DNA from 3 places in the Salinicoccus siamensis genome. Region 1 is predicted to be linked to each of the others. Evidence: predicted binding sites of a transcription regulator. Region 1 holds the regulator's gene; each other region holds the start of a gene.
What was found. Region 1 encodes CtsR, which represses protease genes until heat stress. Its sites were predicted from a motif close to ATGGTCAATAAAGGTCAAACA; they were not measured.

Region 1 (4,405 bases):
ACGACCGTGCCCATATCCAATGACATGACACGCTTATCCTTCAGCGTCTCAGGCACTTCATTTTTGACGATGGCCTGCGCCATTCCTTCAGCGATGGCCGTCTTACCGACACCCGCTTCACCGATGAGGACAGGGTTGTTCTTCGTCCTTCTGCTCAGCACCTCGATGACACGGGTGATCTCTTTGGAGCGTCCGATCACCGGATCGAGCATCTCATCACGTGCAATCTGTGTCAGATCACGCGCCAGGGAATCGAGCGTTGGTGTATTGTGGTCTTTCTTCAGATTGTCCTTCTGCTGGAACGCATCCGGATTGCCGAGCATCTTGATGACGGCCGCCCGTGCTTTTGTGATGTTCAAGTCAAGATTGGCCAGCACGCGTGCTGCCACACCTTCGCTCTCCCTTATCAGGCCGAGCAGGAGGTGTTCCGTGCCGACGAAATTATGGTGGAGTTTCCGCGCTTCATCCATGGATAGCTCGATCACCTTTTTGGCCCTCGGCGTGTAATGGATGGAAGACGATGGTTCCGTCCCTTCGTTGATCAGGTTGAATACTTCTTCTTTGACCTTTTCTTCTGTGATGTTGAAGGAGACGAGCACTTTTGCCGCAATGCCTTCATTTTCCTTCGCAAGACCGAGCAGAAGATGTTCTGTCCCGATGTTCGAATGTTTGAGGTTGATCGCTTCTTCCTGTGCGTACGCTAATACTTTCTGCGCACGTTCTGTCAGTCGTCCAAATAGCATACTTTATTCCCCTCCTATTAAATATCTCATCATCGTTGCACGCTCTTCTTCAACAGCCTGCTCAAGTGATGTGTATGTGCCTTCTTTATCATTCAGACGCATTTTGATGAATGCCGGCTGGATGAGTTGAATCCATTTCTGGAAATGAAAATGTGGGAGTTCGATCAGATCGAGGTCGATTCCGAACTTGATGTCGCTCAAGCATTTCGCCGCTTCGTTCAAAGACAGCTTATAGGCATGTCCCAAAAGGCCGAGCGAGCGGTGGACCGCATCTTTTACGTCCAGGAGATGTTCATCTTCAAGCCATGAGCGCATCTCAATCTCCTCTTCGATGATCCTCTGCTTCAGTTCGTCCAGAGTGGTGATGATCTCATCCTCCGTCTGCCCGAGCGTCAACTGGTTTGACAGCTGATAGATATGGCCGAGCGGCACCGAACCTTCTCCATATATTCCCCTTAATACGAAACCGAAACGACTCAAATTTCCAGCCATGCGCTGGATGCGTTTGCTTGAAGTGAGCGCCGGGAGATGCAGCATCACAGAAGCCCGGAGGCCTGTGCCGACATTCGTCGGACAGGCTGTCAGGTAGCCGTACCGTTCATCAAAGGCATAGTCCAGCTCATGTTCGATCCTGTCATCTATATCGTTGGCCTTCCGGTAGATGTCCATCATGTGTTGGCCTGACCCCATCGCCTGGATGCGCAGATGGTCTTCTTCATTCACCATGACGGAGATCGACTCGTCTTCATTGGTGTAGTTCTTCACTCCCTGCTTGGTGAACAGGGGGCTCACCAGATGCTTTTCGACCAGCAGCGCCTTATCCTCAAACTTGAGGTCCGCCATATCCTTCTGGTCGTACCCCTCAAGCACCCCGTCCAGGCGCTCCACGATCTGCTCGATCCCACTACTGTTCTGCATCATATGGGGGTAGGGGATATGATCGATGTTGCGCGCCAGACGGATGCGGGTCGACATTTCAACCGGCTGCTCTTTGACGTCATGCATCCATGGGCTGATGTTTTTATATTCCATCATCTTCACCCAACCTTTCCAAAGCGCGTATCTCATCCCTGACGACGGCCGCTTCTTCGAATTCCTGGGTGTCGATGAGCGTCTGGAGCTTGGCCTTCAGCTGCTCCATCTTGCGCTTCGTCTTCAAGTATTCCTTCGACTTCTCCGGCATCTTGCCGACATGCTCAGTCTGATTGGCCTGCACACGGGCCACGATATCCGGCAGGCGCGCCTCGAATGTGCGGTAGCAATCGGGGCAGCCGAACTTCCCGGCCTGCACGATGCTGTTCAACGTGGAACCGCAAGTGCCACACTGCAGCGGTTTTTTCTGCTGCTGATGCAACGCAGGCTGTTGGGACAGCGATTGGAGCAGTTTCTGGATGTTGAAGGTGTCATCCGGATAGCTGAAATCATTCTCGAATGATGCATTGGCACATTGTTCGCACAGGAACCGCTCGCTCTTCTCCAGTCCATCGCCTTTCGATATATGGATGCTTGCTTCCCTTTCGTTGCATGACTCACACTTCATTCCATCACTCCTCACTGTATAGGATGACATCCATCACCCTCTTGAGTATCTTCGCACGCAGACGATCCCGGTACGGCAGCTCGAGCATCAATGTCTCACGGTCCATTACTGCACTTATGATCTTCGCCTCTTTTTGCGTCACCACTTCGTTTTCATACAACGACTGGATGATATGTTTGGCATTCTGCTGCGACAGCTGATTCCCGACCAGCTGCTTCAGATGGGCAAGGTATTCCGCTTTGGAATGCGTCTCGACTTTAGTGATCCTTATATACCCGCCGCCACCCCTTTTACTCTCAACCGTGTAACCGTGCTCGTTGGTAAAGCGCGTCTTTATTACGTAGTTCAGCTGCGAAGGCACACAATCGAACTTTTCTGCGATGTGCGCACGTTTTATTTCGACGACCTCAGTGCCGGACTCCTCTATCAGCTTTTTGAGGTACTGTTCAATTATATCTGACATGTTACGCATTTCATCACCTCTTTTGACCTTCTTTGACTTTGATTATATAGGCTGTGAATCAATATAGCAAATGGAAAGTTCCATGGATTCGCCCTTTATTTCTGTAAACGTTTGCATTATAATTAACCAGGATACATATCCATCGTTCCAGACGCATACAGTCATTCATTCAGACTACGGTAATATAATGGCTTAAAAAATAACTCTACGAGGTGAAAGTATTGAATATTCTAATGGGAATAATCGGTATCCTGTTTACATTCTTCCTGGCTTGGCTCGTCAGCAGCAACCGCAAGCTTGCGTTCAAAAAATGGAAGAACATCATCATCCTGCTTGGCGTCCAGCTGATTTTTGCATTCGTCCTCCTTTCCACTGGCGCAGGCCAGTTCCTCATAGAAGGTCTGGCCAACGGGTTCAACGCCCTACTCGGATTCGCGGCTGAAGGTGTCGGCTTCGTCATGGGGGATCTGACGGTAGGTGAAGACGGCGGCGTCGCTGACGTATTCTTCTTCAACGTCCTCCTTCCGATCATCGTCATCTCCGCCCTGATCGGCATCCTGCAGTATACGAAGATTCTGCCGCTCATCATCCGCGGACTCGGTATACTGCTTACGAAAATAACCGGAATGGGGTATCTTGAGTCCTATAACGGAGCTGCATCCATGCTCCTTGGACAATCAGAAGTGTTCATTTCATTGAAGAACCAATTGCCGCACCTGCCGAAACACCGTCTCTATACGCTTTCGGCACAGGCGATGAGTTCAGTGTCACTATCCATCGTCGGCGCCTACATGACCATGCTCGATCCACAGTATGTCGTGACGGCGATCGTCCTTAACCTGTTCGGTACTTACGTGATTGTGCACATCCTTAATCCATACGACGTAACCGACGCTGAAGACGAGGCCGATGTCGATGACAATCCAGACGCCGGCAAGTCATTCTTCCAGATCCTCGGCGACTACATCATGGATGGTGCCAAAGTTGCCATGACAGTTGCGGCCATGCTGATCGGTTATATCGCATTGATTGCGATTCTGAACCAGGTCTTCCTGCTCATCCCGGGCATGGAAATCACCTTCCAGGACGTACTCGGCTACATCTTCATGCCACTCGCATTCCTCATCGGAATCCCTTGGGCTGAAGCGCAGCAGGCAGGTAGCCTGATGGCGACGAAGCTCATTACCAACGAGTTCGTGGCAATGCTCGACTACACTGCGATTGCAGACGATTTCAGCAGAAAATCCCAGGCGATGATCTCAGTCTTCCTTGTATCATTCGCCAACTTCTCAAGTATCGGCATCATTGCAGGTTCTGTTAAGGGACTGCATGACGGAAGCGGCAATAAAGTCGCCACCTTCGGCCTGAAGCTCGTCTACGGGGCGTCACTCGTCAGTGTGCTGACAGCTGCGGTAGTCGGCATATTCGCTTAAATGACAATTTATATGCATACAAAAAACAGGCCATATGGCCTGTTTTTTTCATTTTTATAGATACCTTCAGTTGACTTTGCTTGATGAATTACCTGATACTGCCTATGAGATAAAAATTTGATGGAGCGATTAATATGAGAATAGGCGTCATTGCAGATCTGCATATCGATCGTAGGCAGACCCGCTATACAATCCAGGATTTTGAACATGTACTGACATGGGAAAT
Region 2 (4,405 bases), 470 kb from region 1:
GAGTTGAGATAGAACTTCTGGTCCGTAAGAAAATGAAACTGAAAAAAAACAACGTCTATATTTCAAGGATAAAGAAAGAAAGTAAGAAAGTACTGGAAGACTTGGAAATCATGAAGGATGGTCTGCTTGAACATGCCATAAGTGAAGATATCAAAGAGAAGGAGTGCTGCATCAGAAGCTATCTGAGGGGTGCGTTCCTTGCAGGCGGATCGGTGAATAATCCGGAAACCTCAGCTTATCATCTGGAGATATTCTCCTTGTACGAGGAGCATGCCAGGAATCTGACTGAGTTAATGAATGGTTATGAGTTGAATGCGAAATTCATTGAAAGAAAGCGCGGCTACATCACCTATCTCAAAGAAGCCGAGAAGATTGCAGAATTCCTTAGCCTGATCGGTGGGTACCAGGCACTTTTGAAATTTGAAGATATACGGATTGTCAGGGATATGCGCAATTCTGTAAACCGTCTGGTGAACTGTGAAACAGCAAACCTGAATAAAACAATCAGCGCTGCAATGCGTCAAGTTGAGAACATCAATTTCATCGCTTCAGAAATAGGGCTTGAAGAGCTGCCCGAACGCCTTAGGGAAATCGCGAAATTAAGGGTTGAGCACCAGGAAGTCTCCCTGAAGGAGCTAGGGGAGATGATGTCGACAGGTCCGATATCGAAGTCCGGGGTGAATCATCGCCTAAGGAAACTGGATAAGATAGCGGAGCAGGTGAGAAGCGGTGAAGAAATCACTTTTTAACGAAGAAAGCGTGCACCAAAGTGCACGCTTTCTTCGTTCTATTGGCCATATAGATCTTCAAGTGCAATTTCCAGTGTAGGAAAGAGGAATTTAAAATCATTTTCCATCAGTACTTCCGGGAGCACGTATTGCCCTTTCAATATGAGCATGGACTGTTCACCCAAAAGCTTTTCGATCAGAAAAGAAGGTGTATGGAAAAAGTCGGGTTTTCCGAGTGCAGTGCTCAAATATTTGGAGAAATGTTTTTGTCTGAGTGGCATTGGGGCGGTAAGGTTGACCGGGCCTGAAATTTCCGAATGCACGCCTACGAACAGCAGAGCATTCAACAGATCCTCTATATGGATCCAACTGTACCATTGGTTTCCGCTTCCAATGGGGCCGCCCACTCCCATTTTATATGGCAGGGCCATTTGGGGGAGGGCGCCTTCGTCCTTATCGAGAATCAGGCCAAATCGCGTGAAGACGGTACGGGTTCCGAGATCTTCAAACTTCTTGGCTTCAGCCTCCCACGCCACAACCACTTCAGATAGGAAATCATGTTCGGCAAAGGCATCGCCTTCGTCATATTGAACCTTCTCGCTGACTGGATAATAGCCGATTGCACTGGCGTTTACAAGAACCTGAGGAGTAATTTCAGCCTGCTCAGCCCACATCCTCAACATGCGGGTCACTTTCATCCTTGATTCATAAATGGCCGTCTTGTGGGAATCCGTCCATTTCTCCTGGAGTGAGGCTCCCGCCAGGTTATAGATGATATCAACTTTTAATGGCAACTCCTGCATCCACCTGTCGTCTGACGGGTCGTCAGGATTGTATTTGATGAAGTGTACAAAAGGATGTTCCGACTTTCTGTCGCTTCGTGTCAATATATACACATGATCATTCTCCTCCCGGAGAATTTTTGTCAGTCTTGAACCTACAAAACCAGATCCACCTGTAATTAATACATTCATGTCATCACGCTCCTTAATACCACTATAGCCTGTCTGTAGTGATGATAATCCGGAAATTTAAAATTTGCCTGAGGGTTACGCAATGGGAAAATAGAAAAAGGGATGGAATCGATATTCCATCCCTTTTCCAATAATTTTAGCCCTGTAATTTTTCAGGCTCCATTACGTCATCAACCAAACCATATTCTTTGGCTTCTTCCGCTGTCATGAAGAAGTCGCGATCGGTATCCGTTTCAATCTTATCGAGCGTTTGGCCCGTGCGCTCTGCAAGGATCTTGTTGAGTTTTTCGCGTGTTCTCAATATATGCTTGGCCGCTATTTCAATTTCTGTAGCCTGACCTTGCGCACCACCAAGTGGCTGGTGAATCATCACTTCAGCGTTCGGCAGGGCGAAGCGTTTGCCTTTTGCCCCTGCTGCAAGCAGGAATGACCCCATTGAAGCGGCCATGCCAAGGCAGATGGTCTGTACATCAGGTTTGATGTGCTGGATTGTATCATAGATTGCCATGCCTGCAGTCACGCTGCCACCAGGAGAGTTGATATAGAGGAAAATATCTTTATCTGGATCTTGGGCCTGCAGGAAAAGCAGTTGGCTGACGACGGAGTTCGCCACGTTGTCATCGATGCCCGTACCAATCATGATGATCCTGTCTTTGAGCAACCTGGAATAGATGTCGTAGGCGCGTTCTCCGCGGTTCGTCTGTTCAATAACTGTAGGAATTAAATTCATTGTGTTACCTCCTGATATTATAGTACTCTTAATTGGCTAATTCATTTATACCACATTAGTCAAATAAGGTCAAAAGAAAACGTTTATGGTATAAAGATTAATTTAGGCCTTTAATTTATTCAAGTTTATTGCTATACTGAATAAGGCTTTATGAAGAATGATATTAATTTTATCATACCCCCGTGGTGTAATGGATAACACGTAAGATTCCGGTTCTTGAGATGGGAGTTCGATCCTCTCCGGGGGTGTAAATAGAGGTGGCCGTGTGAGTGGCGAACTTGAGATCATAGAAGCTCCAGAAAAAGTCCTTAGCGAAAATTTTGTGCGCGATGTTTTTTATATCGTCATTAATTGTGGCAAGATGCTGTTGGAAAGTGGAGCGGAAACTTACCGTATAGAGGATACGATGTTGCGCATCGCATCCAGTTATGGTATAGAGAATGCTCAAGTGTTCGCGACCCCCACGGTCATTATTTTTTCCTTGAATGATTATGCATTGACCCAGACGCTGCGTATTGAAGAAAGGGCAAACAACTTGGAGAAGGTTGTGGCAGTGAATGAACTTTCGAGGCGCATTTCCGTCGGTATGCCCCTCGATCAGGCTTTGCGGCGTATGGAGGCCATTCACGACAGCAGGTTCTTCCCGTTCTGGCTGACCATATTATCGGGCGGCATCATAGGGATGATGTTCTTGCTGCTGTTCGACGGTGTGGCGGCTGATCTGCCTGCCGCCTTCGTCGGGGGCGCAGGGGGAGTCTTTGTAATGGAAGGTATCCTCCGCTACACTAAAGTTAAATTCTTTACAGAATTTTTTGCCGCCTTATATATCGCGCTGACGGCTATATTTTTTGTCGATACGGGTTTTGGCACTATGCTTGATACCATCATTATCGCCAGTGTAATGCCGCTTGTTCCCGGTGTCCTCATTACAAATGCAATACGTGAGATGATCCGGGGGCATTTGATGGCCGGCATCATGAAAGGCACTGAAGCAGCACTGACTGCCATTGCGATCGGTGCTGGTGTGGGACTTGTATTTTTGATGATCTAGGAGGCTGCTGATGATTTATGTCTATCAATTCATCCTTAGCTTTTTCGCTTCTGCAGGATTCTGCGTACTTTTCAATGCGCCACGGGCGGCCATCATCAGATGTGGGCTGACCGGCGCAGTCGGTTGGATGGTGTTCTATATATTGAGGGAAGGGGGCGCCGACCTTGTTCTTGCCTCTTATATCGGCGCTCTCGTTCTATCGGCAGCGGCACTCTTGAATTCGAGAAGTCAGAAGATGCCTGTCATTCTGTACATTACATGTGGAATCATCCCACTTGTCCCAGGAGGCATGGCGTACGATTCAATGCGGCAGATTGTGCTGCAGGAGTATATGACGGCCCTCGAATATGGATTTGAAGCTGCGCTTATTTCCTTGGCGATCGCAACCGGCATCATCAGTACAGAAATGGCGGATCAGGTTCTGCAGACCATAAGGAAGAAATTGAAGAAAGAGGTATGAGTATGCTCGAATTGGTATATTATACGAGGAATAGATGTCCGCTTTGTGATGAAGGGATGGAGCAGATCAAGCTTGCCTTGTCTGAATTGAGATATAGCGATGTCAAGATGACGGCGATAGATATCGATGAAGACGATGCCCTGCAGGAGGCGTATATGATGCGCGTCCCGGTCTTGTGCCATAAAAGTCAGGTGATTCAAGAAGGCATCATTGATTTTGTCTATGTCTATGATTACCTTAAGGAGTATCTGGGTACAATAAAATAGCTGAAGCCGAATAATTGCATTCTTGAATATTTATGATATATTTAGAATGTAATTATTTTTGTCCCATGTGGGACGCAATACGTCTCATGATGGTGAGGTATCGAAACTCATGTGGCAAAAACTTTTAGACATCCAAAAGCGTATCGCACCGGAAGTAGTGTCGGAATTGCAGAAGCGTTCAACCATCCTGAAACAA
Region 3 (4,405 bases), 560 kb from region 1:
AATTTGAAAAAATCGTTCAGGAATTGTCCGATGCCGTCATTGTTGTTTGTGTCTGTCGTATAATCTGCTGCATCCTGTATTTCTTTTATCGCGTTGCCCATAGCCACGCCATGTTCGGCATATTTGATCATTTCGGTATCATTGTCCTCATCGCCGAATGCAATGATATTCTTCTGATCGATGCCCATGTAGCCACGGACGTAATTGACGCCGACTGCTTTGTTGATGCCTTTTTTGACGATTTCTATTACAGGGTAGGGTGCACCCCAGCGCCGATGTTCGATGGCGTCCGCAAAAAGGTCATCCAGCGCTTGTCTGATGTTCGGCACTTCAGGCTCTTCTGCCTGAATCAGTATTGTGGTCGGGCCTGATTCGATTGTCTGAGTCAGATCACCGATCCTTATCTCGGGGTTGCCCATGCTGAAAGCTTCAAAGAGGACCTCATCATGATAGTGGAGATAGACGTTGTCCTTGACTTCAGCAATGATATTTTGGATGTTGAGGTCAGGCACCCGGCGCACGATCTCCTGGGCGACTCCCAGATCAAGTTCCTCGTGGACGGTCCGGAAGTAGAGGTCGCTTGGATGATGGACGAACGCCCCGTTGAAATTGACTATCGGAGTATCCATGTCCAGTTCCCTGTAATAAGGTTCGCTCGCCCTGTAGGGACGGCCGGTCGATATCATCAGTTCATGCCCCTTCTCCTTGAGTTTGAGCAGGACCTTTTTAGTGAACGGGCTGATCTCCTTTTCGTCTGTCAGCAACGTCCCATCAAGGTCGAGACATATAAGATGTTTTTCCATTATGCAAAATCTCCTTGTTAATATTCATAGAACTATCATATCATTTATGTTTATCTAGTGCGGTTTTTTTGATATATTAATAGTATATACTCTGGAAGGAGTGAGATAAATGGATAAAATGATGGAAGAAAGCATGATGGGCGCACTCGAGAACGTGATCGACCCGGAACTTGGCATCGATATAGTCAATCTTGGCCTGGTCTACGGCGTACATCTCGATGAAGATGGCAATGCCGGTGTCGAGATGACACTGACTTCAATGGGCTGTCCGATGGGGCCTCAGATTGTCGATTCAGTCAAACAGGCGCTTTCTGAATTGCCGGAAGTGGAAGAGACTGAAGTCAACATCGTCTGGAACCCACCATGGGATAAAGATAAAATGAGCCGCTACGCGAAGATTGCGCTTGGCGTCAGCTAAAGGCATGAAAAAAAGCACTCGTCAGAGTGCTTTTTTTATGCAACAAGATGGTAGATGATGGCAAACGCACCGATTGCGAAACAATAGTAGCTGAAAAGTGCAAGATTGCCTTTCTCCATGATGTTCTGAAGCCATTTCAAGGCAATATAAGTGGCTATCAGACTGGCGATGAAAGCCAGCAGGTAAGGCACCCATAATGCGGACAGATTCGGATCGTTGACGAGGTCATCGACCGATATCAGCGCTGTACCGAGGGAGACGGGGATATAGAGCAGGAAGACAAAACGCAGAGCATTCTTCTGGTTCATACCGACCGCCATGGCACCGACAAGTGTTGCGCCGCTGCGGCTGATGCCGGGCATGAGTGCCACACACTGCGCCGCCCCGACGATGATGGCATCCCGGAAACGGATATCCCCATCCTTCTTCTGTCCACGCTTATTTTTGATGAACCAGAGGGCAAGACCTGTGACAAACAGCATGAAGCCCACTGTCAGCATGGAGGCGTTGTCCCCTATGATATCCTTCAAGAGAATGCCCAGAATGCCAACCGGAATGGTGGCGATGATAAGATATATGACATAGCGGAAATCTTCTGCCGCCTCTTCATCACGTGCCCCTTTAAAAATGAAGCGTGACAAATTGACGATGATTTCAGTGATGTCCGCCCTGTATATGTAAAGGACTGCGATGAGGGAGGCCGTATTAAGTAATATTTCAAAAGAAAGTCCCTTGGCTTCGACGCCGAGCAATTCACGTGCAATGACAAGATGGCCACTCGATGAAACGGGTATCGGCTCGGTGAAACCCTGAAGTAGACCCAGAAAGATATAGCGTATAAGTTCAATGATATCCAAAACTGTCCCTCCTAAAATTCCTATACTATAATATAGAATAAATTTGCTTTAAAAGCCATCAATTGCTTGAAAAAGGACTACATAGGTGTATAATATAGTTAAGGTCAAAAAAGGTCAAACACATTTATGGTACAGCATCACTGCAAATTATTATTAGAGAGGTGAACAATATGGATATCAACAGAATGACGTATACCGTGCAGTCGGTTATAGAGCGGGCACAATCCATTTCGGTCGATCTGAAGCTGCAGTCGATTGAAACGGAAGCACTGATGAAGGCCATGCTCACAGTGGACGAAAGCATGGCCAAGGATGTATTGGAGCGGGCGTCCATAAATACCGGCGAAATCATTGCACAGTATGATGAAAAATTGAAGAAGTACAATGTCGTCAGAGGCGATAATGTGCAGTACGGACAATATATGTCGAACGGCTTTACCCAAGTGATGGACCGCGCCGAAAAAATCATGACGGAAATGAAGGATGAGTACGTCTCCATCGAACACGTCCTGCTCGCAGGCATGGAAAAGGAACAGATACTGAAAGAAGCGGTCGGCAATAAGGTGGAAGTGATCAAGGAAATCATCAATAAAGCAAGAGGGGGAAACCACGTGACCACACAAAACCCGGAAGTGCAGTACGAAGCGCTTGAAAAATACGGTCGTGACCTCGTCGAAGAAGTCAGGAGCGGGAATGTAGACCCCGTAATCGGGCGGGATGAGGAAATCCGCAACTCCATACGCATATTGAGCCGTAAGCGCAAAAACAACCCGGTGCTCATCGGAGAACCGGGAGTCGGTAAGACAGCCATCGTTGAAGGCCTCGCCCAGCGCATCGTGCGCAAGGATGTGCCGGACAGCCTGCTTGACAAGACGATCTTCGAACTCGATTTATCAGCATTGGTGGCAGGCGCAAAATACCGCGGTGAATTTGAAGAACGCCTTAAAGCGGTCCTGAAGGAAGTGAAGGAATCAGAAGGGCGCATCATCCTCTTCATAGATGAAATCCATATGCTCGTCGGCGCAGGCAAGACCGAAGGGGCGATGGACGCCGGCAATATGCTCAAGCCTATGCTTGCACGCGGCGAACTGCACTGCATCGGTGCGACCACGCTGAATGAATACCGTGAGTACATCGAGAAGGATTCGGCCCTGGAACGCCGGTTCCAGAAAGTACAGGTGCCGGAACCTGATGTGGAGGATACCATCTCCATACTGAGGGGCCTTAAGGAACGCTACGAAGTGCATCATGGCGTCAGAATCACAGACCGTGCCCTGGTAGCTGCAGCAGAACTGTCAGATCGCTATATTACAGATCGTTTCCTGCCAGACAAAGCGATTGACCTGATGGATCAGGCAAGTGCCACAATCAGGACTGAAATGGGTTCTAACCCGACGGAACTCGATCAGATCAACCGTCGTGTAATGCAGCTTGAAATTGAGGAACAGGCACTTAAATCCGAAGATGATGCGGTTTCCAAAAACCGCCTGACAGAGCTCCAGAAGGAACTGTCGGAAGTGCGCGAGGAGCAGCAGACATTGGCCCAACGCGTCCAACGTGAAAAAGATCAGATCCAAAAAGTGAACGACAAGCGTGAAGAAGTCGACAGGGTCCGCCAGGAACTTGAAGAAGCAGAAAATAATTACGAGCTTGAGAAAGCGGCAGAACTCCGCCACGGCAGACTGCCGCAACTCGAGAAGGAGCTCGATAGGTTGGCAGAAGCGCTGCAGGAAGAAAGTGCCGGCGAAAACCGTATCATCCGCGAGGTCGTCACCGAAGACGAGATAGGATATATCGTCAGCCAATGGACCGGTATTCCAGTCTCGAAGCTTGTTGAAACCGAGAAGGACAAGCTGCTGAAACTTGCAGATATACTGCATGAGCGGGTCGTCGGCCAAGACGAAGCGGTCGACCTCGTATCGGACGCAGTCATCCGTGCCCGGGCAGGCATCAAAGACCCGGACCGACCGATCGGCAGCTTCCTTTTCCTCGGACCGACAGGTGTGGGTAAGACCGAGCTTGCAAAAACCCTTGCCGCAACGATGTTCGATTCAGAAAAGCATATGATACGGATCGATATGAGCGAGTATATGGAAAAACACGCCGTCTCCAGATTGATTGGTGCCCCGCCTGGCTATATCGGACACGAAGAGGGCGGCCAACTGACTGAAGCAATAAGGCGTCAACCCTATTCTGTAATATTGCTCGATGAAGTCGAGAAGGCGCACAGCGATGTGTTCAACATTCTGCTCCAATTGCTTGATGAAGGCCGACTCACAGATTCCAAAGGCCGTTCCGTCGATTTCAGGAATACAATCATCATCATG

Region 2: a site for CtsR is predicted at 2,488-2,508, ahead of clpP (ATP-dependent Clp endopeptidase proteolytic subunit ClpP). Genes of this name have one in related genera too.
Region 3: a site for CtsR is predicted at 2,179-2,199, ahead of clpB (ATP-dependent chaperone ClpB). Genes of this name have one in related genera too.

Annotation. Positions count from the first base shown of each region.
Region 1 covers NZ_AP043765.1:180,278-184,682, reverse strand. Annotated here, with positions in the region: gene ACZ5LF_RS00960 (ATP-dependent Clp protease ATP-binding subunit) at 1-743, opposite strand, end outside; gene ACZ5LF_RS00955 (hypothetical protein) at 747-1,778, opposite strand; gene ACZ5LF_RS00950 (UvrB/UvrC motif-containing protein) at 1,765-2,283, opposite strand; gene ACZ5LF_RS00945 (CtsR family transcriptional regulator) at 2,288-2,755, opposite strand; gene ACZ5LF_RS00940 (NupC/NupG family nucleoside CNT transporter) at 2,968-4,179, shown strand; gene ACZ5LF_RS00935 (metallophosphoesterase) at 4,314-4,405, shown strand, end outside.
Region 2 covers NZ_AP043765.1:1,889,331-1,893,735, reverse strand. Annotated here, with positions in the region: gene whiA (DNA-binding protein WhiA) at 1-749, shown strand, start outside; gene ACZ5LF_RS09700 (TIGR01777 family oxidoreductase) at 788-1,702, opposite strand; gene clpP (ATP-dependent Clp endopeptidase proteolytic subunit ClpP) at 1,839-2,432, opposite strand; tRNA gene ACZ5LF_RS09690 (tRNA-Arg) at 2,609-2,680, shown strand; gene ACZ5LF_RS09685 (threonine/serine exporter family protein) at 2,698-3,483, shown strand; gene ACZ5LF_RS09680 (threonine/serine exporter family protein) at 3,494-3,943, shown strand; gene ACZ5LF_RS09675 (glutaredoxin family protein) at 3,946-4,209, shown strand; gene ACZ5LF_RS09670 (sugar-binding transcriptional regulator) at 4,319-4,405, shown strand, end outside.
Region 3 covers NZ_AP043765.1:1,795,546-1,799,950, reverse strand. Annotated here, with positions in the region: gene ACZ5LF_RS09200 (Cof-type HAD-IIB family hydrolase) at 1-803, opposite strand, end outside; gene ACZ5LF_RS09195 (metal-sulfur cluster assembly factor) at 913-1,221, shown strand; gene ACZ5LF_RS09190 (undecaprenyl-diphosphate phosphatase) at 1,257-2,078, opposite strand; gene clpB (ATP-dependent chaperone ClpB) at 2,249-4,405, shown strand, end outside.